Regions from separate parts of the Peribacillus sp. NPDC097295 genome, predicted to be linked through region 3. Evidence: predicted binding sites of a transcription regulator. Region 3 holds the regulator's gene; each other region holds the start of a gene.
What was found. The regulator LexA, encoded in region 3, represses DNA repair genes until DNA is damaged. The targets are predictions, from matches to a motif close to CGAACATATGTTCG.
Positions count from the first base shown of each region.

Region 1 (10,811 bases), on a different contig from region 3:
GTGAAGCCCGTGTACACCAACTTCGAATGTTGTCTGTTCACCGATTTCACGAATATGTTCATCTACCTCACGTCTTGCCTTATCAACCATTTCTTCAATACGAGCCGGATGAATCCGTCCGTCCTGAACTAGTTTTTCAAGTGCCAAACGTGCCGTTTCACGTCTAATTGGATCAAATCCAGATAAGATGACTGCTTCAGGAGTATCATCAATGATAAGGTCAATACCTGTCAGCGTTTCAAGCGTTCGGATATTTCGTCCTTCACGTCCGATTATTCGTCCCTTCATTTCATCATTTGGAAGATTCACTACAGAAACGGTGGTTTCTGCAACGTGATCAGCCGCACAACGCTGAATGGCTAGAGATAGAACTTCTTTCGCCTTTTTATCAGCTTCTTCTTTGGCGCGGGTATCACTTTCTTTAATCATAAGTGCTACATCATGAGCAAGCTCATTTTCTGTCCGATCTATTATGATCGATTTAGCTTCTTCACGAGTCAAACCAGAGACACGTTCAAGCTCCGTTTGTTGCTTACGTACCGTCTCGTCCACTTTGCTTTCCATCTCTTCAATATGCTGTTGTCTTTGGTTAAGAGACTCCTCTTTTTTCTCTAAAAGGCTTTCACGTTTATCCAACGTTTCATCCTTCCGATCAAGATTCTCTTCTCTTTGCAATAATCGATTTTCTTGTTTTTGTAATTCGTTCCTTCTTTCACGGGATTCCCGATCTGATTCAGAACGAACCTTATGAATTTCATCTTTTGCTTCCAACAAGGCTTCTTTTTTAAGCGCTTCCGCTTCACGTTTTGCATCCTCAAGGATATGTTCAGCAGAGCCTTTTGCCCCTGCTATTTTACTCTCAAATTTTGATTTGTGAATAAAATAACCAACAACTGCACCGACGATTAGGCCAAGCAAAGTGAAGATGATTGTCATGGGTTCCATCGTTTCACCTCCCCTTGCTATGAACTTTTACATAAAATGTTGAACTGTCGGCAAGTACATTGCACATAAATTCAATATACAGCTCTTAATTTTCAAAATTTTAGTTTGAAAAATTGTAAAATATACATATTAATTGTATAGTTGAGAATTTTTATTGTCAAGCCTTTGTCCCTTGTGTATCAAGGTTTATTCAAGTTTTATTACTATGCACAGCCATTATGTATCAGTTTAACATACTAGAGGACTATAAAACCGCTTAATTTTTTGCAATTTTTCCACTTTACCAATCTTAAGGAATATAGAAAAGGCCTAAGCATAAAAAGCTTAGGTCCTTTCATACCATCAATCAAGCAGTTCAAGATGTTCCTCTTTATCATCTTCTGGAAGTTCAAACTCTCCATCTAGATTATAATGGTCTCTGATTTTCTGTGAAATCTCCTGAGCGATTTCCTTATTTTCTTTCAGGAACAATTTCGCATTTTCCCGACCTTGTCCAACGCGTTCATCATTGTATGAGTACCACGAACCACTTTTTAGGACGATATCCAGGTCTGCGCCCATATCTATGATTTCGCCTTCCTGGGAAATTCCTTGCCCATACATAATATCGACTTCAGCTTGACGGAAAGGTGGGGCAACTTTATTTTTAACGACTTTAATTTTTGTTTTGTTCCCTACGACTTCATTGCCTTGTTTTAATTGTTCTGCACGACGCACTTCAAGACGAACAGTTGAATAGAATTTCAGTGCACGACCTCCTGGAGTCGTCTCTGGATTCCCAAACATAACCCCAATTTTTTCACGAATCTGGTTAATGAAGATTGCGATAGTATTGGATTTATTAATTGCACCAGAGAGTTTTCTGAGGGCCTGTGACATCATACGGGCTTGAAGACCCATATGGGAATCTCCCATTTCTCCTTCGATTTCCGCTTTAGGAACAAGTGCGGCTACGGAGTCGATAACGATAATATCAACAGCGCCACTTCGCACTAATGCTTCCGCGATTTCAAGGGCTTGCTCACCCGTATCAGGCTGTGAAAGCAACAATTCATCAATATTCACGCCAAGTTTTTCTGAGTAAGCTGGATCTAAGGCATGCTCTGCATCAATAAACGCAGCCGTTCCGCCAGTCTTTTGTACTTCTGCTATTGCATGCAATGCAACAGTTGTTTTACCAGAACTTTCCGGTCCATATATCTCAATGACCCGGCCTCTTGGAAAGCCACCTACTCCTAATGCAACATCCAATGCTAAAGAACCGCTCGAGATCGTTGAGATTCTTCGATCAGACTGTTCTCCAAGTTTCATAACAGAACCTTTACCAAATTGTTTCTCAATTTGTTTTAACGCCATATCTAAAGCCGCTTGACGATCACTACTCACTTAAGTTCCTCCTCTATATTCAAATAATCGGAAGTCCGATTACAGATGTTCTTACGTTAGCCTATGTTTGAGGACAAGATCAATATCTTGTCTCAAAACCTATCTTAACTATATACTCTTTTTACTATTTTGCCAAGCACAAAATCGAACATTCATTCGTTTATTTCTTTTGGTTAAATCTCCATGAAAAAGCATTTCGTCTACATGAATTTTACCTTTTCTTCTTAAGTTCTCCTAATAAAATGCCTTTTTATCAAATAAACTGTTTTCTTCTTTTCCCGTAAATCTTAGAACAAAAACTCTTAACACATAAAAAAACAGAGCCTTTTAAGGAGCTCTGTTTTTACGTTATAATTCCCGCAATAAATAATGACAGCCATATTTCACACTTCGAACACGGTTTTGTGCCCTGCTTCCAGATAAATTCAACTCTTTGAAGCGGGTGTCCCCATCTCTAAAGGAAATGCCTATGAATACTGTACCGACAGGCTTACCCTCTTGTTCATCCGGCCCTGCAACGCCAGTAAAACTAATGCCTACATCCGCATCAAGCTTTTTCCGGACGTTAGAGGCCATTTCCATAGCACACTCTCCACTGACGACGCCATGATTTGAAATAGTCTCTTCACTTACGCCCAAGACATTCGCCTTTGCATCGTTCGTATAACTGACTATACCGCCTTTAAACGCTTTTCCTGCCCCTGGTATCGTCGTCAACTGCTCTTGAAACATACCGCCGGTTAAGCTTTCCGCCACCGCTATCGAAAGCTTTCTTACCGTTAACTCTTTAACCAGTTCTTTTATGAGCGAAGTATTATCACTTCCATAATAATACTGGCCGACCCGGTTAAGGATTTCCTTCTCCGCTGCTGAAATAAGCTCTTCACATTTTTCTTTTGACGTTTCTTTAGCTGTAATCCTTAGCGTCACTTCCCCTTCCGCTGCAAGGGGGGCAATTGTTGGATTCGTTTGGTTTACGAGAAGATCTTCAATCACCGTTTCTAGCTCCGCTTCTCCTATTCCATAAAAACGAAGCACCTTGGAATCAATTCGTTCATGCTTTTCAAGTCTTTTCATGATTGCTTCATATCCGTGGTTTACGAACATTGGCTCCATTTCGCTTGGAGGACCAGGAAGCAACATATATGTAATTCCAGATTTAGACAATACCATTCCCGGAGCCATGCCATGATTGTTCACCAACACCTCGCAGCCCTCCAAGACAAGGGCCTGCTTTTTATTATTTTCAGTCATTGGACGGCCACGTTTTTGAAAGTACGCTTCTATGGACTGTAGTGCATCCTCATCAAAGACGAGTTTTTTGCCAATATGGCGAGAAATCGTCTCCTTCGTTAGATCATCCTTAGTTGGACCAAGGCCACCAGTAAAGACAATTAAGTTAGCCCGTGATTCGGCAATCTCTATGGCTTGTTGTAGACGACGATCATTATCGCCAACAACTGTATGATAAAAGACATTGATACCCATTTCGGCAAACTGTTGCGATAGAAACTTTCCGTTTGTATTGTTAATTTGCCCCAAAAGAAGTTCAGAGCCTACTGCAATGATTTCTGCATCCATATCAACGACCCCTTCATTACTTAGAATTGATAAAAGCTTGCTTGTTTTTGACAAAATAATCGACACCGGACCATATTGTAAAGATAAGTGCTATCCATAGAGTAATATTCGCAAATGGAATCGAAATGAACGCAAAGGGCAGGTTATGAAGCAATAAGGCTGATATCGATACTATTTGTGCCCACGTTTTAATTTTACCTAGCTGGTTGGCCGCGACCACTTCACCAGTACCGGCTAAAACCAGGCGTAAACCAGTAACGGCAAATTCCCGACTGATAATGACGATGGCAATCCAAGACTGGCCATACATCAAATTCAAATCAACCAAAACAATCAACGCGGCCGAAACGAGTAGCTTATCGGCCAATGGATCTAAAAACTTCCCTAAATCGGTAACCAAATTATATTTTCTTGCAAAGTGACCATCGATCCAATCCGTTGTAGAAGCTATGATGAAAAGTATAGCCCCCGCTAAATGTGATACCGGCAATGTGTACTCTCCCCAAGTAAGCGTTCCCCATGAAAAAGGTACGAGCATGATGATTAAAAAAACTGGAATTAGACAGATTCTTGCTACTGTAATCTTATTAGGCAGATTCAAACTTTTAACCTCCAAAATGTACGCCTGCTTATCGGCAATGCGCTTCCATCATTGTTAAGTGGCCTATGGCCAAGTTATCCCTATGTATAATTTTACCTCAAAATCAATTGATGTATGCCGGGTTTCCTTTTCCATTTCTAAATGAAAAATAAAAGAGAAAAATAGTCATCTAAGAGATGACTATTCCGCTTTCGTAAATTGTATCGTAACCAATTGCGTAGTCATATCATTTGGTGAAATAGTATACTTAAGCTTTTCGTCATTCACAAATATTTCCGTTTCATTTGCTCTACCAACATTGATGACAGCTTCTTTTTCGTCTGTAAAATCTATTTCTTGACTATCCTTGTCCTTGATCGTTCCTTGGAAAAGTAATTTACCTTCACCATTCGTAATACCAACCCATGGTGAACCTTTAGAAGTAACTTTCAATTTGAAGGTATCTGAACCTTTCAACTCATACGTGCTATTTTTACCGCTAGAGCTGACAACGGATAATTCCTGCTCAGAATCTTCTTCTTTTTCTGCAGCTTTATCTTCGTCATCTTTTTTGTCAGCCGTATCTGTTTTTTCTTCTTCCTGCTTCTTATCTGCTTTTTCTTCTTTTTCGTTAAACTCATTGCTTTCATTGTATCCAACGGCTTCACTCGGTTTATCGCTCTTTTTATCGTTGCTATCGGAATTGCTCATACTGTTGGAAACCAGTATCCAAATCAATATAGCGACACCAATTACTACAATGACCCCTAATATCTTAGGCAACATCTCTACGAATTTTGAGTCTTTGGCCGGAATCGTCTTACGGGTCTGTACCCTTGAAAGCTGCTCAGGTAGTTCCTCGCTATAAACAGAAGGCACGTCACTCTTGAATTCTTCGAAAATGTCTTCAGGCTCTAGACCTACCGCTTCACAATACTGCTTAATGAATGCCCGTACATAAAATTTCCCGGGCATCATACTATAATTTCCCTCTTCAATCCCTACAAGATACCTTTTTTGTATCTTCGTCAGTTCTTGTAAATCATCTAAGGTAAACCCTTTGGCTTCCCTAGCTTCCTTTAATCGATTACCTAACTCAGTCAAATAAAACACCTACCATTTTAAAAGTCAAAGGATCCAAATTCCGACCCTGAAAAATGATCTTTTTGGTCCACAACTTCATATGTAATTTCTTCTTCCGGATTGTTTCTTAATTCAATAATATAATCAAAGTCTTCGAGAGTATACTCGGTATTTTGAACAAACACATCTGGATGTTCAATTACTTTGACAGCATCCAGCCTCATTATTTCACGGATAAGCTGCCAATGTTTCTCATTGGCACGACGGGTCGAGACAATACCGTCTAAAATAAACAAATTATCATTGTTGTACTCGTCCTCGATAAGTTGACTGCGAATCGTCTGCTTTAAAAGGGTAGAAGACACAAACAGCCATCTCTTATTCGCACAGACACTTGACGCAACGATCGATTCAGTCTTTCCGACTCGAGGCATTCCTCGAATACCGATTAACTTATGACCTTCTTGTTTAAATAGTTCGGCCATGAAGTCCACGAGCAATCCTAGTTCATCACGTACAAATCTGAATGTGTTTTTTTCATCAGCATCACGTTGTATATAACGGCCGTGCCTAACAGCAAGCCGATCGCGTAATTTAGGCTCTCTAAGTTTAATGACCTTTATCGTATCCATCGTATGGAGAATTGACTCGAATCTCTCTATATTTCGGCTGTCATTTGTCCTTAAAAGCAAACCTCGCCTGCCTTGGTCGACACCGTTAATAGTGATGATATTAATGGATAGCATACCGAGCAAGGATGATATGTCCCCTAATAAACCTGGACGGTTAACTTGAATTTCATATTCAAAATACCATTCTTTTTTCTCCACGATAACACTCCTTAAGCCTAGAAGCTTTTATCAAACAATCGAGTATTACTTATCCGTCATACTATTTCATCTTTTTTACTTTTTAAATGATTATTGTCTAGCTTCTATAATATAGTATTTCTTGATAAGTTAAAAGGAAAAACCCCATAAAATTCTGCAATTTTCTATAAGGAGAGCGGAAAATTTTATATAACAAATGCAAAGGGCCCTGTTACCTAGGTAACAGGGCCCTTTGCATTTAGATATTACTCCGTTCCATTGTTCTCGACTAACTTGACCATTACACTTGCCATAGCCTGTTTTTCCTGATCGCTCGCAACGGACCAAAGATCTGCAAGCACTTTCTCTTGGTCGTTTTGGGGCTCAACTTGCTTAGCAAGATAATCTCCGATTTCGAAAGCCAAGCTATTGACAGTCTCATCGTTTAAGCCTTGTTTTTCACCCTCGTTTAGTCGATCTCCCAAGAAATTTTTCCATTGATCCCAATTGTCTAATACTGACATGAGTGGTCACCCTTTCCTTCAAAATCGTACACGTCTATTTTGTGAAGGAAACGAAAAAAATATACAACTTAAAAAAATTTAATCATCAGGTGTACCATCCGCCATTTACACCCAGAATCTGCCCAGTTATATATGATGCTTTATCAGAAAGTAAATAGGAAACGGCTTCCGCCACTTCCTTGGCACTCCCCATCCTGCCCATTGGGATGTCCCCTTTAATGATTTCCAAATCCTCAGCATTAAAAGATTCCAGCATGGAAGTTGAAATCGCGCCAGGGGCGACGGCGTTTACACGAAGTCCATTTAATGATACTTCTTTGCTTAATGCCTTGATAAAGGCATTTTGCCCTCCCTTGACCATCGAATAAAGCACTTCACATGAAGCACCCGTCTGACCCCAGATGGATGTAACTGCGACGATAGCCGCCTTTTCTTGATACATTAATTTAGGCAACAATTCCTTGGTTAATTGAAAAGGGGTGGTCACATGTAGCTGAACCATTTCATTGACGATTTGCTCATTCATGTCGGATATGAGTCCATAATAACTATTTCCGCTATTAAGGACGATGGCATGAAGAGCAAATATATTTCCTACCAATTTTTTGTATCCGTCCCCGGTAGACAAATCTGCCTGAATCGGGATGAGTTCGACCTGAAATGGACGAAGTTGTTCAATTAGATCATGAATGGCTTCCTCATTGCTATTGTAATGTAAATAAAGTGAATAATTTTCTTCTGCAAGTTTTAAAGCAATTTCCCGGCCGATTCCTCCGCTAGCTCCCGTTATAAGGGCAAAACGCTTTTCCACTTTCATGCCCCCTCTATATGTTATTTAGGAAGTACCTCGCAGACAGTCGTCCTCTCCTCCGAGATGAGATCATTGGCGATTCGTGCGATATCTTCCATTGTAAGTTTCTCTAATACTGGTACCACATCAAATAAATTCATCTCATTGAAAGCATAGCGCGTAAATTGATTCGCGATATATTCGGGTGAATTCAGAGAGCGTAGGAAAGAACCAATTTTTTTCTTGATCGTCCTTTGCAGACTTTCTTCACTTAAACCGGTACCTTTTTTAGACAGTTCAAGGATGTCGAGCAAAGACTTCGTTAATTTTTCGGGGTTTGCCGTGTCTCCGCCAATTAAAGCGAAGCCAAATCCTTGTTCCTGGGTATAATCATACGAAAAGGTTTGATCGATCAAGCCCTCCTCGTACAAGCGTTCATGAATGGATGAACTTTTACCGAACAGCATTTCTAGATAGATGTTCGTTGCCAACTCGCGTTTCAAAAGTTGTTCGCCAGTTTGATGAACATCGGTAGCCTTTATGCCAATCATCACTTTCGGTGTTTGAACATTCATTTTTAAAATGTCCTTATCCTTAGCAACTGTATCTGGCTCCTTATCGAATTTCCGTTCGACTTCCGGCTGTTGCTGATAGTCTTTACTAGCTTGGTTTTCCCGGATCAAGTTCATCGTATTCTCTACATCAACCGGACCCACAACGAATAACAACATATTACTTGGATGATAAAACGTATTGTAACAATCATAAAGCATGTCTTTCGTAATATCCGCGATAGATTCAACTGTGCCCGCGATGTCGATTTTCACCGGATGTTGATGGTACATGTTTGCGATCGCACCGAAATATAAGCGCCAATCAGGATTATCATCATACATATTAATTTCTTGTCCTATAATGCCTTTTTCCTTCTCCACGGTCTTCTCAGAGAAATAAGGCTCCTGGACAAAATCTATTAAGGTCGTTAAATTCCTCTCGAACTCTGATGTACTAGAAAACAGGTAAGCGGTCCTTGTAAACGAAGTGAAGGCATTTGCTGAAGCGCCTTGCTTAGAGAATTGTTGAAACACGTCTCCATCTTCCTTTTCAAATAACTTATGCTCTAAGAAATGGGCAATTCCATCTGGTACTTTTGTAAATCCTTCTTGGTTCAATGGTTTGAAATGGCTGTCAACTGAACCGTACTTTGTCGTAAACGTGGCGAATGATTTGTTAAACTCTTTTTTCGGAAGAATATATACCTCCAATCCATTCTCCATTTTTTCATGATAAAGCTCTTCTTTTAGTTGAGAGAATTCAATTTTCTCCATTATTCCTGCACCTCCGTTCCAGATAGGAAGTAAATTGTATCAAGCTGGATCTTTTGACCGACTTTGATGATTTCTTCCTTTGTTGTCTGTTCCGTTTTTGCAAACCATTCATCGAGGGAGATATCTTGCCCCGAGAGGACATTATGATATAGAATTTCGACTAATCCCCTTGATACATCAATGGTTTCAAGAAGCTGGTTTTTAATGACCGCTTTCGTTTGTTCCAATTCCTCTTCCGAAAAATTCCCTTGTTTCATTTCGTTCATTTGTTCATGAATGATATCTATCGCCTGTTTATAGTTTTCATTTTCGATGCCAGCCATCACCATTAGAAGGCCTTTATGGCTTTCAAGTCTTGAAGCAGCGTAATAAGCCAGGCTTGCTTTCTCCCTGACATTGATGAAAAGTTTCGAGTGTGAAAAGCCACCAAAAATTCCATTAAACAGCTGGAGGGCATAGTAGTCGGGATCGCCATACGAAATATGCGTTCGATACCCCATATTTAACTTCCCTTGTTTCACATCGGCATTCTCAATGATTTCCTGTTCCTTCGCAACTTCTTTTCCTACAGTTCTTTGCAGTTGGCCCGGTACACGCTCGGGTAGAGAAATATAACGGTCAGCCAATTCTTCGACTTCTGATTCGTCGATATCTCCAATGACATACAGATCAATTTCATCCTCAGCCAGCACTTTTTCATAATAAGTAAAAAGTGATTTCGGAGTGATCGTCTCCAAGTCTTGTAAATTGCCACTCGCGTCCATTGCATATGGCTCGTCTTTGCACATTTCCTCGACAAGTCGAGTAGCGGAGTACCTCATCTTATCATCATAAATTGACTGGATGCGCTGCCTTAACGACCTGATTTCATTAGTAACCGTCTTGGCATCGAACTCCTCTCCGTTTGTTTTAGGATGAAAGATCACTTCAGATAACAAAGCGAAAGCCTTTTCTAGAAGGGGGGTCGAATCACTCAGGAACTTTTCATTGACGATATCAATCGTAAAGCTCACGACTTGATATTCCCCTTTTTTAGCTACATCGACGTAAAATCCAGCTCCATATAAATCATCTAAATAAGACCTGAGTTCGGGCGTAGTCGGATATTTACTTGTATTGCTTTGCAGCACATATGGCAATAAAGCACGGTATGTAACGGAATCCTTTTTCAAGGGTGCCTTCATTTTCAACACGAGAGTGTTTGTTTTATATTTATCCGTCCGGACAATGTGCAGCTTATATCCGCTTTTTTCTGTAACTGTATCGGATGCAATAGACATGGATTAATCCTCCTCAATATGAAATTCAATCTTATTAAGTTATTGTTTGTAGATACGTTACCTTTTAAACATCTCCTTAAAATATACATGCGAAAGGAAAATTCATGCAAGTTGCAACTACTTTTTTTCCAAAACATTCACTAACATAAAAAAAGGTCAGCAATGAAAGCCGCTGACCGGTCAAACTATTATCTATTTCCCTTGATGTACGGCTGACCCGATGCTTTAGGTGCATCTGCCCGACCAATAAATCCGGTTAATGCAATGATTGTAAGCACATAAGGTGCGATTAACAAATAAACGGATGGAATATCTTTAAAGAATGGCAGGCTTGATCCTACAATACTCAAGCTTTGAGCCAGTCCGAAAAATAGCGCCGCTCCCATTGCCCCGATTGGATGCCATTTACCAAAAATCATTGCTGCAATAGCCATGAACCCTTGACCATTAATGGTTGCATGGTTGAATTCATTAGAAAAGATGGTAGCATATATGGCTCCTCCAA
Region 1 covers NZ_JBIWCW010000017.1:24,529-35,339, forward strand. The annotation lists gene rny (ribonuclease Y) at 1-945, opposite strand, end outside; gene recA (recombinase RecA) at 1,288-2,331, opposite strand; gene ACIQXN_RS18460 (competence/damage-inducible protein A) at 2,680-3,912, opposite strand; gene pgsA (CDP-diacylglycerol--glycerol-3-phosphate 3-phosphatidyltransferase) at 3,929-4,513, opposite strand; gene ACIQXN_RS18470 (helix-turn-helix domain-containing protein) at 4,694-5,605, opposite strand; gene ACIQXN_RS18475 (DUF3388 domain-containing protein) at 5,614-6,405, opposite strand; gene ACIQXN_RS18480 (DUF3243 domain-containing protein) at 6,651-6,908, opposite strand; gene ymfI (elongation factor P 5-aminopentanone reductase) at 6,994-7,719, opposite strand; gene yfmH (EF-P 5-aminopentanol modification-associated protein YfmH) at 7,740-9,026, opposite strand; gene yfmF (EF-P 5-aminopentanol modification-associated protein YfmF) at 9,026-10,306, opposite strand; gene ACIQXN_RS18500 (ABC transporter permease) at 10,495-10,811, opposite strand, start outside.
Region 1: a site for LexA is predicted at 2,477-2,490, ahead of recA (recombinase RecA). Genes of this name have one in related genera too.

Region 2 (10,811 bases), on a different contig from region 3:
ATTTATTCCATTACATTAATGTTCGGTAAAGTAATTCCACCATTTTATATTGGGCTTATGGTTATTTTTATGGTTTTAATTATTGTAGGTGGCGGGTTAAAGAAAAGCGAACATGTTGAAGAAAGCATTACTGTAAAGGAAGAGCGAAGAAAACGACTTGGCGGCCGGCTTTTTCTGCCTGCCATCTTGATTCCTATTTTAACTTTGGCTGGTTCTAAGCTACTAAGCGGAGTTGAAATTGGTGGTAAGGCATTGCTGGATCCATCTAATGTAACGATGGTTGCATTAGGCCTGGCGTGTTTGATTGCCATTATTGTTGCGATGTGGATGACTCGAGGAACACCTACAGGAGCTGTGAAAGAATCACGTCGCCTACTTGAATCCATTGGTTGGGCTGTATTGCTGCCACAGCTACTTGCAACTTTGGGAACCATTTACATGAATGCAGGGGTTGGTACGGTCGTGTCCAAAGTGGTGACAGCCATCATTCCAGAAGATTCGCTATTTTTAATAGTCATCATTTTCTGTCTCGGGATGACTATATTCACGATGATCATGGGAAATGCCTTTGCTGCCTTCCCAGTCATGGCTGCAGGAATCGCCATTCCTTTTTTGATCAATCAATTTGACGCTAATCCCAATCATATAGCGGCCATATCTATGTTTGCAGGTTATTGTGGAACCTTGATGACACCGATGGCGGCCAACTTTAATATTGTGCCGGCAGCCTTGCTGGACTTGAAAGATAAGAACCATGTCATAAAAGTTCAAGTTCCAACAGCTTTAGCAGTATTAGCGTTCAATATCTTACTTATGTACATACTTGTTTCATTAGAAGTATAGGAGGGGACGGCATGAAGCAAAAAGTGTTATTAACCGGTTTTGATCCCTTTGGCGGAGAGAGTCTGAACCCTTCCTGGGAAGCGGTAAAACAGTTACATGGAGAAGTTATTGATGATGTGGCTCTAGTTGCTGAACAAATTCCAACGGTATTCGGGAAATCAGTTGCAGTATTGGAGCACCTCATCCAGAAGCATGATCCTGACATCGTGATCTGTGTAGGACAAGCCGGGGGGCGGCAACACATTACACCTGAACGAGTGGCAATCAATATGAATGATGCTAGAATCCCAGACAATCAGGGAAACCAGCCTATTGATGAGCCGATTGTAGACAATGGACCAGTAGGCTATTGGTCTACGATTCCCATCAAAAGAATGGTCGAAAACATGAAGGAAAGCAACATTCCTGCATCGGTATCCCATACTGCCGGAACCTTTGTATGCAATCATATCTTCTATAGATTAATGGACCATATCACACGAACCAAATCAGACATCCGGGGTGGATTTATCCATATTCCTTTCATTCTGGAGCAAACCATTCATAAAGAAGCGCCTAGTTTAAGCCTTGCGACAATTGTTAAAGGCATAAAAATAGCTGCTGTCACAGCTGCTAAATATGAATCGGATATCCATACCGTAGGCGGGACGACCCATTAATTCTAATGATTACTTTACTTGTTTAGTTACCTGTCATAATTGACCTCATGTTTATGATGGATTTGTCCTTTTGCTGTTGAGCAGAGTACAATTCATCCTATCATGAGGTTTTTTGTGGTAAAAACTCATTTTCGTTCAATAGAGAAATGGAAATCATTGAGAATGGCTGTTTTCGTAAACTTTGTTGTTTTTGTTTGTATTTTTGTAAAAAAAGAACAATTGTTCTATAATATGTAATATAAGTAAGTGTGGAGGTGTAATTAATGAGACCCAACCTAACGAAAGATATAAGTGTAAAAAGTTTTAAAGATTTCTATTGGTTAAAGGAAGAATTGCAAACTTTTTGTAGGAAAAATGGAATAAGTGCTTCTGGTTCTAAAATAGAGATTTCAAATAGGATTGAAACATTTCTTCGGACAGGCGAGATACAGAAACCTATCAGAAAATCAAAACCTATTAAGAAGCTGGAATCTCAATTAGATATGAGCCTTGATACAGTCATTACGGGTAACCATCGTTGTAGCCAAGATGTGAGAGCCTTTTTTAAGACGATTATCCCGAAATTTCATTTTTCTACGTATATACAAACCTACTTTAAAAATAACGTAGGAAAAACGTATCGTGATGTTGTAGATGTTTGGTATGAGGAAGAAGAACGGAAGAAAGACCCTTCGTACAAGAAAAATATTGCACCTCAATTTCAATATAATCAATTCATTCGTGACTTTTTTGCTGACTCGAAAAACCAAGGGCAAAGTCGAGAAGATGCGGTTGAAGCCTGGAATGAAATCAAGAAACTTCCTGGAAGTAATAAATATACTTCTAATAATTAGTTAAGCACATCTTAGCATTTCAACCGTTGTATGATTTGAATTTCGACAGGCAGAAACCAGCATTTGTTTGACAGTTCATCAATGCTATTTTTTTACCTAAATGAAGCCAACCGAACCAGCAGAGGTAATTATCCAAGTATTTTGTTGCTACCCCTTGAAAACGCTCCATCCACCTTTTCAAACGTGAGAATTATTGACTTGTTGGAAAGAAACTTACATGCATCTCAAGGACCTAAAATCCAAGTTGAAGGTTAGCGCTTTTTTTCTACTCATCTTTTAATAAAGGGAGAGCTTATTTTGAAAGCAGTCATTCAAAAAATTGGTTACATAAATTGTATAGTAATAGGATTCCTTTTATTTTTATGGATCGGTGTCTTTTTAATTGGAGGGATAGTGGGCGCCTATTCATGGACCCTACTCAAACTAATTCTACCCTTTATAGGGGCAATTGGTTTGCTAATAAATGTAGTCATTTTTATCATTCTACTATCAAGAAAAAGGAAAGGAGTAAAGGTTGTTTTTAATGCGATGGTAAATCTATTGATGTTTTTCCCTATATTAATGACGATGAACATCATTCCTTTTGCTTATCCTAATACAGTTGAACAAGCGCAACCAGCGGTCACTGTAAATTTCCCTTTAAAGGAACAGACAGTAATTGGTTGGGGTGGGCAATATGTAAAAGATAATTTACCGCATGCCATATGGTCATCTGAGAGATGGGCATATGACTTAGTGATGGAACCATTCAATATGAACAGTGATAACAATGAAGATTACGGTATTTGGAATAAAGAAGTTCATTCACCCGTTTCTGGTGTAATCAGTGCCACATATGATGGTGAGGGGGATATTACGCCAGGTTCAGAAGACTTTCATTCACTAGAAGGGAATTACGTATACATAGAATTAGAAGAGACAGGTACCTATCTACTACTGAACCATTTGAAGAAAGATAGTGTCGTAGTTAAGGTAGGAGATAAAGTGAAGCCAGGTGATTTATTGGGGCGTGTAGGGAATAGTGGTTCGTCTTCGGAGCCGCATTTGCACATCCACCATCAAAGACAAAATCCATCTAAGACTATTCATCCTGTATTGGCAGAAGGACTTCCTTTGTTTTTTGAAGAGATAAGTGGTAGTTCAATGCCAGTAAAGGGTGATATTATAGCACCGAAAACTAAATGACAAGAATTTCTTTAATAGTCTTTAACGGGCGGATTTACTGGTCGAAAAGACTTCCAACAGAGGCAGATAAGATGGCTGAGTTCATGCTTAAGAATAGTAAAACGGAAGGGGGAGTCCCAGTGAAACATATCTTATTTAACCAAGCAGCATCTGGCTCATTAAAGCATGCATTAAAAGGTGAACGTGTAGACATCATTGCTTTTCCGGACTCCTTGGGTGCAGGGCCCATACATCGTTTATTGACGGAAGAAGGTATTACAGAAAGGCTGGAATGGCTACAGAAAGCCTACCGTTTCGATGAAAAGATGAGTCAACAGTATGTGGCTTTGTTTCATGATGCGATAATCCGCATTCAACAGATAGAAGAAGGGGATTCGGTGATTATTTGGACTTGTGAAAATGCGGCGGAACAATTTGGCTTACGCTTAGTAAGTCATCTATTGTCAGGGAAAAAATGTGCGATTTCTGTATGTAACACATATTTCCCCATGCTGTATTTCCATGAAGATAAACATGCACAATTTGATATCCGCCATTCCGGTGAGGTTAGCCCTGACCAAATGAAGCAAATGTTAAAGCTGAATGAATTAGAGCAACTTACTGAAGGTAAGATAGCTCTATTAAAGAACGAAGCGCTCCAATTAATGGAGGGACATTCCACTGTTCGGACATGGGTTAGAGGAAGAATGATAGAGGATATAGAATCGAGAGATGATGAAAGCATCATCCAATATGCAAACGAATTTCAATCTAAATATGGGGTGGACGAATTTTATAACGCAACCCGTTTGATTGGCCATGTTTTAGGGTGGAGTCAGCATGACATAAGTGATACTTGGATTGATTACCGTTTACGTATGTTGATCAAAAATGGAGTTTTTGACTACACCGGTGATACAAGGGATATGCGTTCCTATCAAGTTCGACTGAAAAAGGAACCGAAACAATAAAACTCGCACATTCCGTGAATGTGCGAGTACATCAAAAGTCAGGCTTCTAATTGATTGACGAAAAGTTGCGTAATGTCCTTTGGCCGTGTGATCGCCCCGCCGACGACGCTCGAATGAGCACCTAGATCCATGCATCTTTTATACATGTCGGGTGTCATGACATTTCCTTCCGCAATGACCGGGATGTTCACATGCTGGAGGACCTGCTTTAAAAATTCAAAATCATCGTCATAGAGTTTTCTTCCAGACGTTTCTTCCGTGTAGCCATATAATGTAGTGGAAATACAATCAAATCCCAATTTTTCAGATTGGATGGCGTCCTCTAAAGTAGCTATATCTGCCATGAGTTGAATGGAAGGATTTTTTTCTCTAGCGTATTTCACTAAGTCACGTAGAGGAATGTTTTCTGGTCGGACTCGATTTGTGGCATCCATGGCGATCATTTCACAGCCGCTTTCTAGCAACTCATCGATTTCCGCAAAAGTGGCGGTTATAAACACGGAGCTATTGTCATAATCCCGTTTAACGATACCGATTACAGGCAAATCCACTTCTTTTTTTATCGCCAAAATATCTACATTGGAGTTTGCGCGTATTCCTTTAGCACCGCCTTGTTTAGCGGCCAATGCCATTTTGGACATGATGAAAGGACTATGTAGAGGCTCATTTGGTAAGGCCTGACAGGATACGATTAAACCACCTTTAACTTCATTTAACATGAACTGTTTCCCCCTTGAAAAAATGGATAGACCGCCCCGTATAGGGAGGCGTCATTATATAATTGAGCGATTTTCAATTCTGTCTTTACAAACCCATTAGGTAGAAAAATGGGCAGCTGTTTCTGGATATGGTCTAGTAAATAGGTACCTTGGCGAGAGATTCCTCCGCCTATTAGGATACAGGTGGGGTCCACCATAAGGATGATTTGCGCCAATCCTTTGGCCACTTCCTTACTCCAAGCTTCAATAATGGCAAGAGATTGATCTTCACCGAGCTTCGCTTTCTCAAAGACTTTCTTTGTTGAAATACCTTCACCGAGTTCTCCTTCTATCATTCTATTTAAAGCAGAAGTGGATGCCCTCGATTCATAGTTGGTTTGTGTATTCGGATTATATAAAAGATAACCGACGGAGTGTGCTAGATGATGTGCCCCGTCGATGATCTTATTATGATAATAGGCCCCGCCGATCCCTGTTCCTAACGTGATGCAAAAGACATCGTTTTCGTTTTGGGCAGCACCTTGCCAAAGCTCACCGATCAAAGCTGCATTCACATCGTTTTCGACAGAAACGGGTAAATGGAATAGTCGAGATAAATGAGCTTTAAAGGCGGTGCCTTTATAGTTTTTTATCGTTGGACCAGCATAGATGATTTCCCCTTTTTCTCGGTCGACGATCCCAGCTGTACTAATGCCTACGCCGCTAATGTCCGTATGTTCGGAAACAGAGGAAATGATGGATTCCACTTGTTTAAGGATGGCGTGATCATCATTTTCTTTCGTGGCTATCTTTTGGTGCCCATGCAACTGTTTCTGATCATTCAAGAGGGCATATTTAATAAAAGTACCGCCGATATCAATCGATAAATAATCAGCCATTTTATCACCCTACACTTTCGTTTGTCTAATATGGTTAATGAGTAGTGTTTTGGCTTGCTCACCGTTCCCGTTAAGGAGTGCTTCGACAATGTTTCTATGTTCATTGATTAACAATTGATATTCTTCGAGTGTTATATTGTGATGTTGAATTTGGAAGAAATAACTGGTGATCATGTTTGTCATTTGAATGAATAAGTCATTATTGGTTGCTTGCAGAAGCTGTTTGTGAAATAAGGCATCAGCTTCTTTAAATTCATCTTGGGTTGTGGCGTTTTTACTTTCTTCAACCATTTCCTTTAAACGTGTCAAGTCGTCCATTTTGTGATGCTTGATGATTTCATCGATGGCACTTGATTCAAATATAGCTCTCAAACCGAGGATATCACGGATATTCCCGCTATTTATTTGCCATAAAAAGAAGAAATTATCTAAAAGGTTTTCGATGTTGGATTCATTTAAAAACGCACCCTGACCTTGCCTGATGCGAATGACATCCGTATTTTCCAGATAACTCAATGCTTCTCTGACTACAGACCGGCTTACGCCGAACATTTCCGTGAACTTGCGCTCAGTAGGGAGTTGATCGCCTGCTTTTAAGTTTTGCGAAATAATATAATGTTTAATTTCCTGGATGACCGTTTTCTTTAGTGGCTTTTTTTCAGCCGTATTAATGGGTTCCATTTGTTTCCTCCAAAGTATTGATAAAACGAAAAATGGGTTGGAAATGTTCCTTCAATACCCGTTGTGCTTGTGGCAAATCTTTCTGGATAATTCCGTCAATGATTTGTTCATGCTGTTTATATGAATCGATAAGTGTATCCTCTTTTTCCAAGAAATCGATTATAGCAAGTGCGAAATACTCACTGATTACTTCGCTAAACTTAAAATAGGTCTCATTATTCGTTGCTTTAATGATGGCTTGATGAAATAAGCGGTCGGAGTTTTTCGTGTCTTGCTTTTTCAAGATCGCTTCATGATAGGATTCATTGAGGGCGTGGAGGTGACCAGTATCCACGTCGACTTGTTTCTCTATGATTAATCTCAAGGCCCCCAACTCGATGACTTCCCGGATTTCCATTAACTCTTTCATTTTCACGCCATACGTGTCGTAATAATGTTTAACTATCGTATGGATGGAATCAAATGTAGGTTCAGCGATGTAAACTCCGCCTCCTGGCTTTATAGTCAAGATCCCAACCGTTTGGAGGGAGATTAATGCCTCTCTTACAACCGTCCGGCTCACTTGCAACTGTTCGACAAGTTCCTTTTCAGTGAGAAACTTATCATTCGGCTTCAACTTATTTTCTACGATATGGTTCTTGATTCTTTCCATCGCGATTGTGACCAGTGAGGTCTTATGTATTGCCACGTAACCACTCCTTTATCTATGTCTACCATATTGAGGGAATGAAGGAAAGACATTACTAAATTTTGTTGACATTTTTAAGAAAGGATTTTATGATGAGTTTGTAAATTAAATTGGTCTGACAATATTATATCTTTATTATCTGAATTTTTCAAATCATAGTAGGGGGTTAAGATATGAAGGGGTTATTTTCAGCGTTACTCATCCCATTTGACGAAAATGGAAAGATCATCGAGCAAGGGTTACGTGAGATTGTTAGACAAAATATTGATGTTCAAAAAGTGGACGGGTTATACGTCAACGGTAGCTCAGGTGAAAACTTCATGCTATCTACCGATCAAAAAAAGCGAATATTCGAAATTGTCAGTGATGAAAACAAAGGTCAAGTGAAGCTCATTGCCCAGGTAGGGTCAATCAACCTCGATGAAGCCGTTGAACTTGGGCAGTATGCGACAGAGCTTGGCTATGATAGTCTATCTGCCGTCACGCCATTTTACTATAAGTTCAATTTTGAAGAGATCAAGCATTACTATGAAACAATCATTGATAATACGGGCAATAATATGATCATTTATGCGATACCATTCCTAACGGGTGTATCCATGAACATGGATCAATTCGAGGAACTCTTCCAAAATGAGAAAATCATCGGCGTTAAATATACAGATGGGGACTTCTATCTATTGGAACGACTTCGTAAGAGATTCCCAGATAAATTGATATATTCCGGATTCGATGAAATGCTGATTTATGGAGCGATTTCCGGAGTGGATGGGGCGATAGGTAGTACATATAACATCAATGGCCAACGGTCGAGACAAATTCTAGAATTGGCTCAAGCAGGCAAAGTAGCAGAGGCTTATGAAATCCAGCATGTTACGAATGACCTGATTGAAAAAGTGCTGAATCTCGGATTATATCAAACATTGAAAGAAGTATTGAATGTAAAAGGCATACAAGCTGGCACTGTTAAAAAACCAATGTCATCATTTGATGCAAGCAAAAGGGAAGAAGTGGAACAACTCGTAAAAGAGTTTAATTTATAAGATAGATCATACGTATCTGAATGAATTGCACGATTAACTATCTGAATTTTCTGTGAAGAAAAGGCTGTGCCCCGAGATGTGGGGTACAGTCACCTTTAGTATCTTTAAGAAAGCGCTTTTGATTAGATTTTATGATGAGGGGTGTATATATGGAAAAGATTAGTTTTGGCATGGCTAACTGGGCGGTAATGGTGGTCTATCTACTAGCAATGCTAGCAGTGGGACTTTATTTTACAAAGAAATCTAGCAAAAATACAGATGCATTTTTTACCGCAGGCGGTAAAATTCCCGCTTGGGCAGCTGGTTTCAGTATCTATGCTACAACGTTAAGCGCGATTACGTACATGTCGACGCCTGAACAAGCATTTTTATCTAATTGGACCTATGCAGCAGGTAATCTATCAATTTTAGCCATTATACCAGTCTTGATCTATTTTTATATTCCTTTCTTCAGAAAGCTAAATGTAACGACGGCTTACGAGTATTTGGAAGAACGTTTTGGTGTGTCCCTTCGTGTTATAGGAAGTTTACTATTTACACTATTCCACATTGGCCGTACTGCCATTGTCATCTACTTGCCAACTCTTGCGATTACACTCGTTTCCGATATAAATCCTTTCATCATCGCTCTTGCAGTTGGAGGTTTATGTATAGTTTATACGTTCCTAGGAGGTATTGAAGGCGTCATTTGGAGCGACGTCATTCAAGGAATCATCCTTTTAGGCGGTGCCATTTTACTTGTCATTCTAGGAATTGGTGCGATTGATGGCGGACTTTCTACCGTAATCGATGATGCGATTCAAAACAAAAAATTGGTAACGGCAGACAGTTTTAAATTCAGTGCTGTCACGGCAGCCATCCCGATCATCTTCTTAGGATCCATCTTCAATAATCTACATCAATATACAGCCAGTCAAGACGTTGTTCAACGTTATCAAACGACTAGTTCCATTAAAGAGACCAATAAGTCTTTATGGACTAATGGAATCCTGGCTCTTATCACGATACCCGTCTTTTTTGGATTCGGTACCGTCCTTTATAGTTACTATACGAATGTTGAAGCCCTTCCAGAAGGATTCAACACTTCAGCCATTGTGCCGTATTTCATTGTATCGAGTTTACCGGCAGGGGTGGCGGGTTTACTGATCGCCGCAATCTTCGCAGCCTGCCAATCGACCATCTCGTCAAGTTTGAATAGTATTTCGGCTTGTGTAACTGTCGACTTTAAACAAAGATTCTTAGGATCAAATGAAAAAAGCGATGTATTATTGGCTAGGCTTGTCATTATTATTTCTGGTGTGCTAGGCATGGGTGCTGCTTTATACCTCATATCAAGCAATCAGGATGAGACATGGAACTTGTTCTTGGCCATAACGGGATTATTCGGTGTTCCGATTGCCGGCATCTTTGCTCTTGGGATCTTCACAAAACGGGCCAATACACCTGGAGTATTGATCGGATTACTATTAAGTGCCGTTACGTCTTATTTTGTGCAACAAACGGATTTGACTCCATTCATCGTTAGTATCGTTTCATTCTTCACTTCTTTTGGATTCGGGTATTTTATAAGTTTGCTATTCCCTAAGTTCAACAAGAATACAACAGGGCTGACTATATATACGAAGAACGAAGAATATGTAAAGCCTCAGGTACAGTCTACCCACTCTAAGTCTAAAGCAATATAAGGTGTCGGAATTATATAAAGGAGAGAGCCAGTCATTTAAGATGATTGGCTATTTCCATACTTTTTCAAGAAAAGCAAGTTATTGTATGGATAAGGCTAGCATTACTTGTCATAATGGAAATCAATAAAGGGTTTTTATCCTCGGTAGTGAAAATACATAGATAGGGAAAGGAATATGTTCATGATTCTTAAGAATATTACAATTTATAGCGAAGAAAAGATCATCGAACGTGGATATTTACTTACTAATGATGAAAAAATCGTGGCCTTTGGGCCAATGGAAGACTTAAATGACATACATGAAGAAGGTAAGGTCATCGATTTTTCCTCCCTTCCAGGTTATAAAGTCATACCGGGAATGATTGATATTCATATACATGGTGTAGACGGAGCCGATACGATGGATGCCACACAGGATGCATTACATACTATGGCGAAGGCTCTTCCAAGAGAAGGAACAACAAGCTTTCTAGCTACCACCATGACGCAGGCACCTCAAGCCATCGAAAATGCGTTAATCAATGCCGGTCAGTATATTCATGATCATCAGCCACCAGGATTAGCCGAAATACTTGGCGTTCATCTGGAAGGTCCTTTCGTCAATCCGAAGATGGCAGGAGCACAACCCGAACAATATATGATGAATCC
Region 2 covers NZ_JBIWCW010000001.1:497,702-508,512, reverse strand. The annotation lists gene ACIQXN_RS02575 (DUF979 domain-containing protein) at 1-843, shown strand, start outside; gene pcp (pyroglutamyl-peptidase I) at 855-1,502, shown strand; gene ACIQXN_RS02565 (DUF6434 domain-containing protein) at 1,766-2,335, shown strand; partial or broken gene ACIQXN_RS02560 (IS1595 family transposase) at 2,336-2,519, opposite strand; gene ACIQXN_RS02555 (peptidoglycan DD-metalloendopeptidase family protein) at 2,633-3,520, shown strand; gene ACIQXN_RS02550 (DUF1835 domain-containing protein) at 3,640-4,470, shown strand; gene ACIQXN_RS02545 (N-acetylmannosamine-6-phosphate 2-epimerase) at 4,509-5,189, opposite strand; gene ACIQXN_RS02540 (ROK family protein) at 5,183-6,067, opposite strand; gene ACIQXN_RS02535 (FadR/GntR family transcriptional regulator) at 6,077-6,748, opposite strand; gene ACIQXN_RS02530 (FadR/GntR family transcriptional regulator) at 6,735-7,436, opposite strand; gene ACIQXN_RS02525 (N-acetylneuraminate lyase) at 7,610-8,479, shown strand; gene ACIQXN_RS02520 (sodium:solute symporter family protein) at 8,629-10,164, shown strand; gene nagA (N-acetylglucosamine-6-phosphate deacetylase) at 10,345-10,811, shown strand, end outside.
Region 2: a site for LexA is predicted at 1,715-1,728, ahead of ACIQXN_RS02565 (DUF6434 domain-containing protein). Genes of this name have one in related genera too.

Region 3 (10,811 bases):
CTATTTATGAACCAACATATTATTTAGTATTTGCCCTGAAACCTTATATGTGGCACATTGAAAAGATTAAATATTTATTCTTATTATATCTTGACAAATTAACAAGATATGTTGTTTACTGGAGAAATTTTCATCTTTTTTTGTCGAAAGGAAGATATTCCCTATGATAATTCAAATTTCTTCATTAAATATAAGAAAAAAACTGACACCAAATGAAATGGTGTCAGTCATTAACTAATCAATATTATTTTGCAAGCATTGCTTTTACGCGGGTCACGACATTTTCAACGGTAAAGCCGAACTCTTGCATGATTTTACCGCCTGGTGCTGAAGCTCCAAAATGATTAATGGCTAAAATTTCTCCTTCATCACCCGTATAACGATCCCATCCAAACGGTGAAGCCACTTCTATGGCCAGACGTTTTTTAACTGCCGGGTTAATTACACTTTGTTTGTATTCTTTTGACTGAGTTTCGAAGCGATCCCATGATGGCATGCTGATAACAGAGACATCAATTCCTTCTTCAGCCAAAGCTTTCTGTGCTTCAACAGCAAGGTTAACTTCAGAACCTGTAGCAAGCAGTAATGCATCCGCTACTTCTTTTTTAGAATTCGATATGACGTATGCACCCTTTACCACACCTTCATATGCTGTTTCAGAAGTATTTTTGATTGTTGGCAAACCTTGGCGTGTTAATACAAGTGCCGTCGGTTTATCTTTAGACTCCATAGCAACCTTCCAAGCTGCCGCTACTTCATTACCATCAGCAGGACGAATCACACCAAGGTTTGGCATGGCTCGTAACGAAGCTAGTTGTTCAATAGGCTCGTGTGTCGGTCCGTCTTCACCGACAGCAATACTGTCGTGAGTGAATACATACGTAACAGGAAGCCCCATTAAAGCTGCCATCCGGATAGCAGGACGCAAATAATCAGAGAATACGAAGAATGTTCCCCCATAAACCTTTATGCCACCGTGAAGCACCATTCCATTCATTGCTGCTCCCATAGCGAATTCACGTACACCAAACCAAATATTACGGCCACTGTAATTACCAGGTAATAAATCTGTAGCACCTTTGATAGACGTATTATTGGATCCTGCTAAATCGGCTGAACCCCCAATAAGACCTGGAAGTTTTTTCGCTAATGCATTCAGTACCTCTCCACTTGAAGCACGTGAAGCCAATGTCTTACCTTCTTCATAAACTGGAATTTCTTGATCCCAATCTGCAGGCAGTTCACCCTTGATAGCTAACTCCAGCTGTTCAGCAAGCTCTGGGTAAGCTTCTTTGTATTCACTAAATAATTTGTTCCATGCTTGTTCTTTTTTACTTCCTGCTTCGACACAAGACTCATTAAAGTGAGTATACACTTCATCTGGGACATAAAAATCTTCTTCGAAAGTCCATTTGTATGCATCTTTCGTCAGTTTCATTTCATCTGCACCTAGAGGCGCGCCATGGGCTGCAGACTTACCTGAACGATTGGGAGATCCGTACCCGATTACTGTCTTTACTTCAATTAATGTTGGGCGAGTATCGTCCGTTTTTGCTTCTTCAATGGCATTTGCGATTTGTTGTAGATCATTACCGTCTTCTACTCGCAGATATTGCCAGCCATACGCTTTGAAACGGTCAGCTACACTTTCACTAAATGATTGGCTCAAATCTCCATCAAGAGAAATATCGTTCGAATCATATAAAACGACAAGCCTTCCTAGTTGAAGGTGGCCAGCTAAAGAAGCTGCTTCAGCTGAAACGCCTTCCATTAAATCACCATCACCACAAATACTATATGTATAATGATCAACCACATTATAAGAGTCACGATTGTAGCTTTCAGCCAAGTGGCGTTCTGCCAAGGCCATACCTACAGCCATTGCAATTCCTTGACCAAGTGGTCCAGTGGTGGCGTCCACTCCAGCTGTATGTCCATACTCAGGATGTCCAGGAGTTTTACTGCCCCATTGACGGAAACTCTTTAAATCATCGATAGTCAATCCGTAACCTGATAAGTGAAGGAGGCTATATAAAAGCATAGAACCGTGTCCTGCCGATAGAACAAAACGGTCTCTATTGAACCATTCAGGATTTTTCGGGTTATGATTCATATATTCAGTCCACAGTTTATATGCCATGGGAGCGGCACCCATTGGCATGCCTGGATGACCGGAATTAGCCTTTTCAATTGCATCAATTGATAATGTACGAATGGTATTAATAGAAAGCGCATCTAATTTATCTAACATGTGTAAAACATCCCTTCCTGTAATGTACATCTTTATATTATCTTGACATGCTTAATATCACAACTAAAATAGACATTTCTTTCACAGCTATTTCAATTTTCTACTAATTAATGAATTACCATAGTTAGCTTGAACTTAAAAAGAGAATACATACATTGATGCATTCTCTTTTTTGCTTAATATTTCTTCAGATTGGACCAGATGAAGGGTTCCAAAATTTGACTTCAAAATTAATGCAAACCTTTTTTTTCTTTTATATTTTTAATTTTTTGAGGAGTGACATCATTGCCTTCAGGATCGACAACCTTAACATGTTCCAACGTATCAGCCATCGAACGCCTGAATGTTTCTAAGTATTCACTTCGCAAAGAAGTTTGTTCTTTCGCCTCTTCTACCGTTAAGCCGTCTCCCTTAGCCTTCTTAGAAAGTTCATTGATACGGGCGAGTTTTTCTTTTGATAACATAATTTCGCTCCTTCATATATATACGGATATTGACATGGTATAAAAAAAAAAGTGAAATTACAAGTTCTAAGATTGGTTTTCCTGTGTAATCTGATAATGTTCTAGAAATCTGCGGTTTACAGTAGCTTTCGATACGTCATAACCAAATCCTCTAAGCGTTGCAGCAATCTCTGCAAAGGTTAATCCATTCGAACGCAGTTTTATAATTTCTTCTATAGGTACTTCTTTACGCTCTCTACCAGTAGAATTTCTTTGGTTCTTCAAGTTTTTTTGGGGCCGGTAGCCGTTCCCAACCGCTCGAAGCATTCCTCGTTTAATTTTCAAGTTATGTAACTTTCGCTGATATTCTTCCACTATACCGACAATTTGGATAACCATGGCATCCGAATCCGATAGCTCTAATTCCCCATCATGTGAAAGTGTATAAATTTTAACCCCTTCTTTAAGAACAACATGAAACAAGGCGATTTTTGCATTTCCTCTTCCCAATCTCGTTTCATCTTGAATCAAAAGTACATCTGCCTCTTTTGCTTTAAAAAGATCAAGCATGTCAAATATCCCATCACGATTTAATTCGTAACCACTTGCCTGCTCCCTTATAACGGATACAATTTCCATACCCTTATTGTCCGCTAACTTCACTAATTCCTCTTCTTGCCTTGCAAGCGAAGTTTCCTGTGCTTCTTTTTCTGTACTTACCCGACAATAGATGACTGCTTTCATATGACCCTACCTTTACTACTTACTGCTTGCTAGCCAAACTTTGGACTACTTTTTCATTTTCAACTGGGATGACAATTATTTGACCAGCCTTAATAGCATCTGCTCTTACACCGTTATACTCTTCTATCCAACCAATGAATTCTTTTTTTGTCAATTCAGTCTGATCATATTTCTCGGAAATCTCCCATATGGTATCTCCTTCATTTACTTCAATTGAAAGGAAATTTTTATCTTGATTTTTGTCTAATGTGAAAGAAAATAAAATTGAAAAGATAAATACCAATCCTGCTAATAGAATCGTATACATATTATTTTTGTAAAAATCTTTCATCAATATCCCTCCATAGCGAATATACGTTCGTTTTTAATTTATAAATGAATTATAATACGAACGTTTGTTTCAGTCAACTGTGAAATTCGAACTTATGTTTGTATAGAGGAGGTAGCCATGCTATAATATAGCAAAGAATTATGGGGAAGAGGTGCACATATGACTAAACTATCAAAACGACAACAGGACATTCTTGATTTCATAAAAGATGAAGTTCGCCAAAAGGGTTATCCACCTTCCGTAAGAGAGATTGGCGAAGCTGTGGGACTTGCATCAAGTTCGACTGTCCATGGTCATTTATCTCGTTTGGAAAGCAAAGGCTTAATCAGACGCGACCCGACTAAGCCGAGGGCCATTGAGATTTTGAATATAGAAGAAGCTAATAATATACCAAAAACAAGCGTAGTTAACGTACCACTACTCGGAAAAGTAACAGCAGGCTTACCGATAACTGCCATTGAGAACATAGAAGAATACTTCCCACTTCCAGAAAGTATGGTTCCACATGATGATCATGTATTCATGCTGGAAATTATGGGGGAAAGTATGATTGAAGCAGGAATTCATGACGGTGATTATGTCATCGTAAAGCAACAAAGCAACGCCAACAATGGAGATATCGTCGTGGCCATGACGGAAGATGATGAAGCCACTGTAAAACGATTCTTTAAGGAACCGGATTACATACGGCTTCAGCCGGAAAACTCCAATATGGAGCCTATTATTCTAAGAGATGTTAAAATCCTTGGAAGGGTAATCGGTTTATATAGACAAATTCACTAAAAGCGCTATGCGCTTTTTTTTTGTTTTTATAATCTATGTATCTCGTCCATTTATATGACAGAAAGAATAGATGAATTTCAATAGAGTAGTAACTCGTTTACTTTAAAGCCTTTGAATTGATAGATTATGGTGTCTTTTACGCGAAAAATAATTCTAGGATTAAAAATAAAAAATATTAGGATGTATATTCCTTAAAGAACCGGTGAAATTAACCCAATACATATTTCCTTTCGAAAGTGGTGTTTCCATGGATTTCCCTACGATTCATACAAATTTTTGGGATGCAGTGATAGCCATTCCAACTATCATGATTTTAACCCAATTCATCAAAATTCTTTTTCCAATTCCCCGAAAATATATACCTTCCATGGCATTAGGACTTGGTTTAATCCTTTCCATTTTCGTTAGTCATCGGCATTACTTAATGACAGGGATTTTTATGGGGTGGTTTTATGGATACGCCAGCATTGGAAATTATGCAGCACTTAAGACAGCCATATTGTCTTATAGGGAATCTGATCATCATTCGAATTGATACTTAAAAATCTCTTCACAAAAAAAGCTGTCCAGCATTGTTGAACAGCTTTTTCAAACAATAATGGACAAATGCAACTCACATATTTCTTTCATCTGCACTGCGCTCCTGATCAATACATTTTATGATAGTTGACCAGCATTCTACCTCCATCTGGTGTTTCTCATAATTATTGACACGATAAACACGACAATTATAGCGCCCAACAAAGCGGGCACAATATAAAATCCTTCTGTTTCAGGTCCTATTGGTCCTAAAATTGCTGTACCAAGCCATGCTCCAACAAATCCAGCAATGATATTTCCAATAATTCCACCCGGCATATCCCTTCCCAAAATCAGACTTCCCAGCCATCCAATTATTCCACCAACAATTAACATCCATATCAGTTCCAAAGATATCCACCTCCCTTCCCTTAAATTTATGAATTTAATTTATCATTAGAACAGACCAACAAATAACGGAAATACTTCCTATCCTCTATGTATATGTTGGGCACATTCATTACCTACTGGAACTGGACGACAATATAAAAAGCCACCTTAAAGAGGCGGCTTATAAGTGCATTCATGCTTATGGAATAATTCTCCGTTACTAAATTATTCTCTTTAATATGAAGCTTTTCAATTTTAAAATTTTCCATATGGACGATTAAATAATGTTATATGGTTATAATAATAAAAGCAGCCAGATAACTGCAATTATCTGGCTGCACAACATGGTAAAAAAGAAAACAATCAAATTGCTTTCTATACTAGAATAAGTATTTTGTCTTTTTTTGTCGATAAGACAATTTAACTATTTTTTATTCTCTAATATCATTTAACTGTTATCCCTCTATTTCTAAATATATGGAATACAAATTTTCGCAAAGATGGCTGTATTACAGTGAATATAAATGTTCCATCTTATTCCATTGAACTATTTCATTGGATTATCTCATTTACATTTTGCGAAATGTCAAAAATATGAGTTTCCGAAACCAAATTATGAGAGTAAAATACCATCAATCATTTGAGGGGATTTTCATAATAAAAAGAGGTAAAATAGAACTATTTTTAACATAGGCACTAGTAATAATGCACCTCTTAAGAATTATTATTAAAATACACTAAATATTCTTTACAACCGATAAAAGAAAAGTTATTATACTATAATAAAAGGGAGTTGAATGTATGTCATCGATGAATAAACAGAAAATTTTGGATAGCATTCCTCAAAGAGGTTTTTTCGGAAACCCTAAAGGTCTATTCACTCTTTTCTTCACAGAATTTTGGGAGCGCTTTTCCTATTATGGAATGAAAGCCATTCTTGTATACTATATGTACTACGAGGTATCTAAAGGTGGATTAGGGCTTGATGAAAAAACGTCTCTTGCCATAGTATCCATTTACGGATCGTTAGTATATATGTCAGGGATTATCGGTGGCTGGTTAGCCGATAGGATTTTTGGGACAGCCAAAGCCGTCTTTTACGGTGGTATATTGATTATGCTGGGTCACATTGCACTGGCTATCCCCGGTAGCATTTCCATGTTTTTCGTTTCCATGGTACTAATCGTACTAGGAACAGGCCTTTTAAAACCAAATGTATCCAGCATTGTTGGCGATCTCTATGCTGAAGGCGATGACCGTCGAGATTCCGGTTTCAGCATATTCTACATGGGGATTAACACGGGTGCATTCATTGCTCCTCTAATTGTCGGAACAGTTGGAATGAAGTACAATTTCCACCTTGGTTTTGGTATAGCCGCAATTGGTATGTTCATAGGATTAATCGTCTTTATGGCTACAAAGAAAAAGAACTTAGGTCTTGCAGGAGTAGAGCCTGTCAATCCTTTAGACCCTATGGAAAGAAAATCCGTTTACACCAAGATTGGCCTAGCCATAATAATTATTGCAATCATCGGTGCCATCGCTATTGTTACAGGCACTTTAACACTAAATAGTTTTATCGGTCTTGTTGGTATTCTTGGAATTCTTATTCCTACTATGTATTTCATTGTCATGTATCGTAGTCCAAAAACAACTTCTGTTGAACGATCTCGTTTAATAGCCTATATTCCTTTATTTATAGCTGCTGTCATGTTCTGGGCAATCCAAGAACAAGGCTCAACTATTTTAGCGAATTATGCTGATAAACGGACTCAGTTAGAATTTGCTGGTTTCACCATTTCACCTGCATGGTTCCAATCCTTGAATCCGTTGTTCATTATTACATTAGCTCCAATATTCGCATGGTTATGGGTTAAATTAGGGAAACGCCAGCCAACCATCCCTCAAAAATTCTCGATTGGTTTATTCTTTGCTGGTTTATCTTTCTTAGTGATTTTGGTTCCATCGTATTTCGGAGGTGCCGGTTCCCTAGTTAGTCCATTATGGCTTGTACTTAGCTACTTCCTTGTAGTAATTGGAGAGCTTTGCTTGTCACCTGTTGGAATGTCAGCTACGACTAAACTTGCTCCATCGGCCTTCTCATCACAGATGATGAGCTTATGGTTCTTAGCTAATGCAGCAGCTCAGGCATTAAACGCTCAAATTGTTAGATTTTACTCAGAAAAAACAGAAATGGTTTATTTCGGAGTAATCGGTATTTCTTCTCTCGTTTTAGGATTTATCTTATTAGCAATCTCACCAAAGATACAATCCTTTATGAAAGGCTTAAGATAAACATAAAGCCAGCTTGTCGTATCATGGACAAGCTGGCTTTTCATTTTTTTTAGCGGTCATACATTGCACTCTGATTTTTGGGAGAATAACAATTATTTTCACGAACCAATGATACAGGAAATACCCCAAATATACCCCAGTTAGATTCAGAATAAGATCATCTATATCTAAACTTCCTCTTTTGAAAACATACTGACCAATTTCAATGCTTGAAATCAAGAAAAAAGGAATCAGGAATCTGTGCATAACAGTCATTTTTTTCCCTTGTCTGTATAGTAAGAACAGTCCAAGAGGAATGAATAACACGATATTCGCACTAAGGTTATAAAATGAAACAAGCCAATAAGAATCATTTGATAAATAAGCTAAAATTGTAGAAAAAGGAGTGAAATTATAAGTATGCTCCTGTCCTTTTGGGCGGAAGAATAGTAAGACTAATATAGAAACACTGTAACTAACCATTGTTATATGCCAACACCACCGCGGTAATGTAATGGATTCTCCCCTGATCCCCAAAACGATGAGTGCCACAAAGACAATGGTACAGAACCAAACAACCATAATCACCCATTGATTCAAGTATAAAAGAAGTTGAAGGAAAATCGGTAGTCCTGCAAAGAATAGCCCCTGTGACAATAGAAGAGAAAGCATTAGCGATTTTTTAGTCATATTGTTTCCTCCCCTTATACGCATACCTTTAGCTTTAAGGTTATCATGGTCAGATCTTTCATACGAAATTTTTTTATTAAAACTTTTAAGCTTTTTTCTATTTTCGCATAGAAAACCTATTTAACTCTTAATTTCTGTCCGATTTTTATAACATATTTATCGTTAAGGTAATTCCACCTTTTAATATCTGCAATTAAGCTATCATACTTTTTAGCTAGGAGTGAAACTGTGTCACCCGATACGACCATGTGATAGATTTCCACCTGATCCCACTCATGGAGCTTATATTTCTCTATTATTTCGATTAATTTGGCAGGGTAATTCACATCACCAGCATATCCGCTATCAAATAAAGCCTGCGCACCTTGCTTATAATCCTTGGCTTGTACGACTTTTAAATACCTCGGTTTTGTTAACATGTCTGCATGATCCTTAATGGATTCTGCAAATGAGGGATATTTTCGAAATGGAACAATAACGGGAATAGGATTTCCATTTCTATCAATATCCTTATCAGTCCCTAATATCGATTCGCCATTAAAGTCCCCTCTAATGCCGAATAAATTATTACCATTTATCGCTAGCGCACTCTTTCCCCATCCGGATTCCAATATTCCCTGGGCGATAATGAGACTTGGTAAGATATTCGTCCTTTCGAAGTCCGCTCTTGCAGGAATTCCTAATTTATTGATGAAATTTTGCTGTTCTATCGTTGCCATTAGTTGTTCTCCTCCTTGATTACAAATTTATGGACTAAGCTTATAACACTCATCAGTTTCGTTCCTAGATGGCAAACGTAAACAAGGTTGTCCTACCTTCAATATATTCAAACTCTTTTAAAATGACTGTACTGGAACCTACGATAGTATTTCTGTAGTATATAACCGGCATTTTTATATCTCTTCGCCTCTCCATCTAAGTAACTTAATAATCCAGCCTGTTTTTAGCCCGGATGTGCGTACTTTTATTTATCGATTATCTTAGTTCCAAGTATAACTACCTTTTAATAGCTACTAATCATTAATCCATCCCCCATTAAGCACGTTCCTTCTATATATAGGCATAATAAAAAGCCTTCCTTTTGTAAGGATGACTTATTTTTTCGTTAGTATTCTACTTTACTTATAATCACCTACTCTTTTATCCTAATAGCTTTAATTTCATTTAACTTCAATCTTTGTAGATCTTAATAAAGTACCTTATCCCATCCTTGTAAAAGAACGCTGGATATTTATCATTGTCAACCGTTCTTAACTTGGTATATTTTTGATTAACGCGGAAGATGTTTTTGATGTTTTTGATGTATTTTCAAGTTTCTTCGGGCGTACAGCAGCCCAAACCAGCCCGCCAAAAATAAGAAGAATCAATGCACATAGCTGAAATGAGTAATGAAAACCCGTCCTTGAATTTGAAGAATTTTCAATAAGAATCCCTGTGACGTATGGGCCAGCTATACCACCTAATGAAGTAAAGGCCATAAACCAACCTTGGATTTTTCCTTGGTGTTTTTTTGAAACGAGGTCCACTAATATTGCTGGACCTTGGACTAATGTAATACATCCAAACGTTAATCCAAGCGATAGGAACGTGATAGCCATGAAGTTAGAGCTTACCATCGTTCCAAGAAAGTAGCAGACCGCTCCCGCCAACATGACAGGTCCAAGAACAAACACACGAGCCCTGACAAAACTTTGAGTTTTACGATACCGACGATCGGAAATTGTCGAGAATACAATCTGCGAAATGGTAATGAGAATCCATGGTAACGCTACAACGATCTTTAATTGTTCTGCACTTAATTGGCGAACATTCTCGAGATAATTTGGTAGCCAGTTTAAACCAATAGTAAATGACCAATAGGTCGCAAAGCCACATAAAGCAATTAAGATGAAATTTTTAGAAAGCAATACAGATGAAAATTTTGATTCTGAGAGGTTAGAAGATGGATCAGAAGCGTTTTTTGTCGCCGATGATTCAACTATCGAATCACTTTTTTCTTTTACTAACCATAACCAAAAAACAATCCAAATTACACCCACGATTCCCGTGGTTACAAAAGCTGAACGCCATCCATAAGCTAAAATAAGATGCATTAAGATTGGGGCTGATATCGCTACTCCAAGAGGACCACCAATGGATACTAGCGTTAAGCCTATTCCAAGCTTTTCTTTAGGGAGCCATTTAGCAGCGGCAGTCATCGCTAAAGAATAGGAAGGTCCTTCCCCTGCCCCTAAAATGATTCTAGTAATTAACAAATACGAAAAGCTTGTCACAAACAAAGTTGAAAACTGAACGATAGACCAAATCGCTACCATACCAACTATCACTATTCTCGTTCCAATTCGATCAGCGAGTGCTCCACCTAAGACTGCTGATAAAGAATATA
Region 3 covers NZ_JBIWCW010000006.1:209,872-220,682, forward strand. The annotation lists gene tkt (transketolase) at 245-2,251, opposite strand; gene ACIQXN_RS13150 (DUF896 domain-containing protein) at 2,482-2,715, opposite strand; gene ACIQXN_RS13155 (YneB family resolvase-like protein) at 2,782-3,438, opposite strand; gene yneA (cell division suppressor protein YneA) at 3,458-3,769, opposite strand; gene lexA (transcriptional repressor LexA) at 3,929-4,552, shown strand; gene ACIQXN_RS13170 (hypothetical protein) at 4,800-5,087, shown strand; gene ACIQXN_RS13175 (GlsB/YeaQ/YmgE family stress response membrane protein) at 5,231-5,467, opposite strand; gene ACIQXN_RS13180 (peptide MFS transporter) at 6,263-7,756, shown strand; gene ACIQXN_RS13185 (VanZ family protein) at 7,778-8,425, opposite strand; gene ACIQXN_RS13190 (glucosaminidase domain-containing protein) at 8,542-9,144, opposite strand; gene ACIQXN_RS13195 (MFS transporter) at 9,676-10,811, opposite strand, start outside.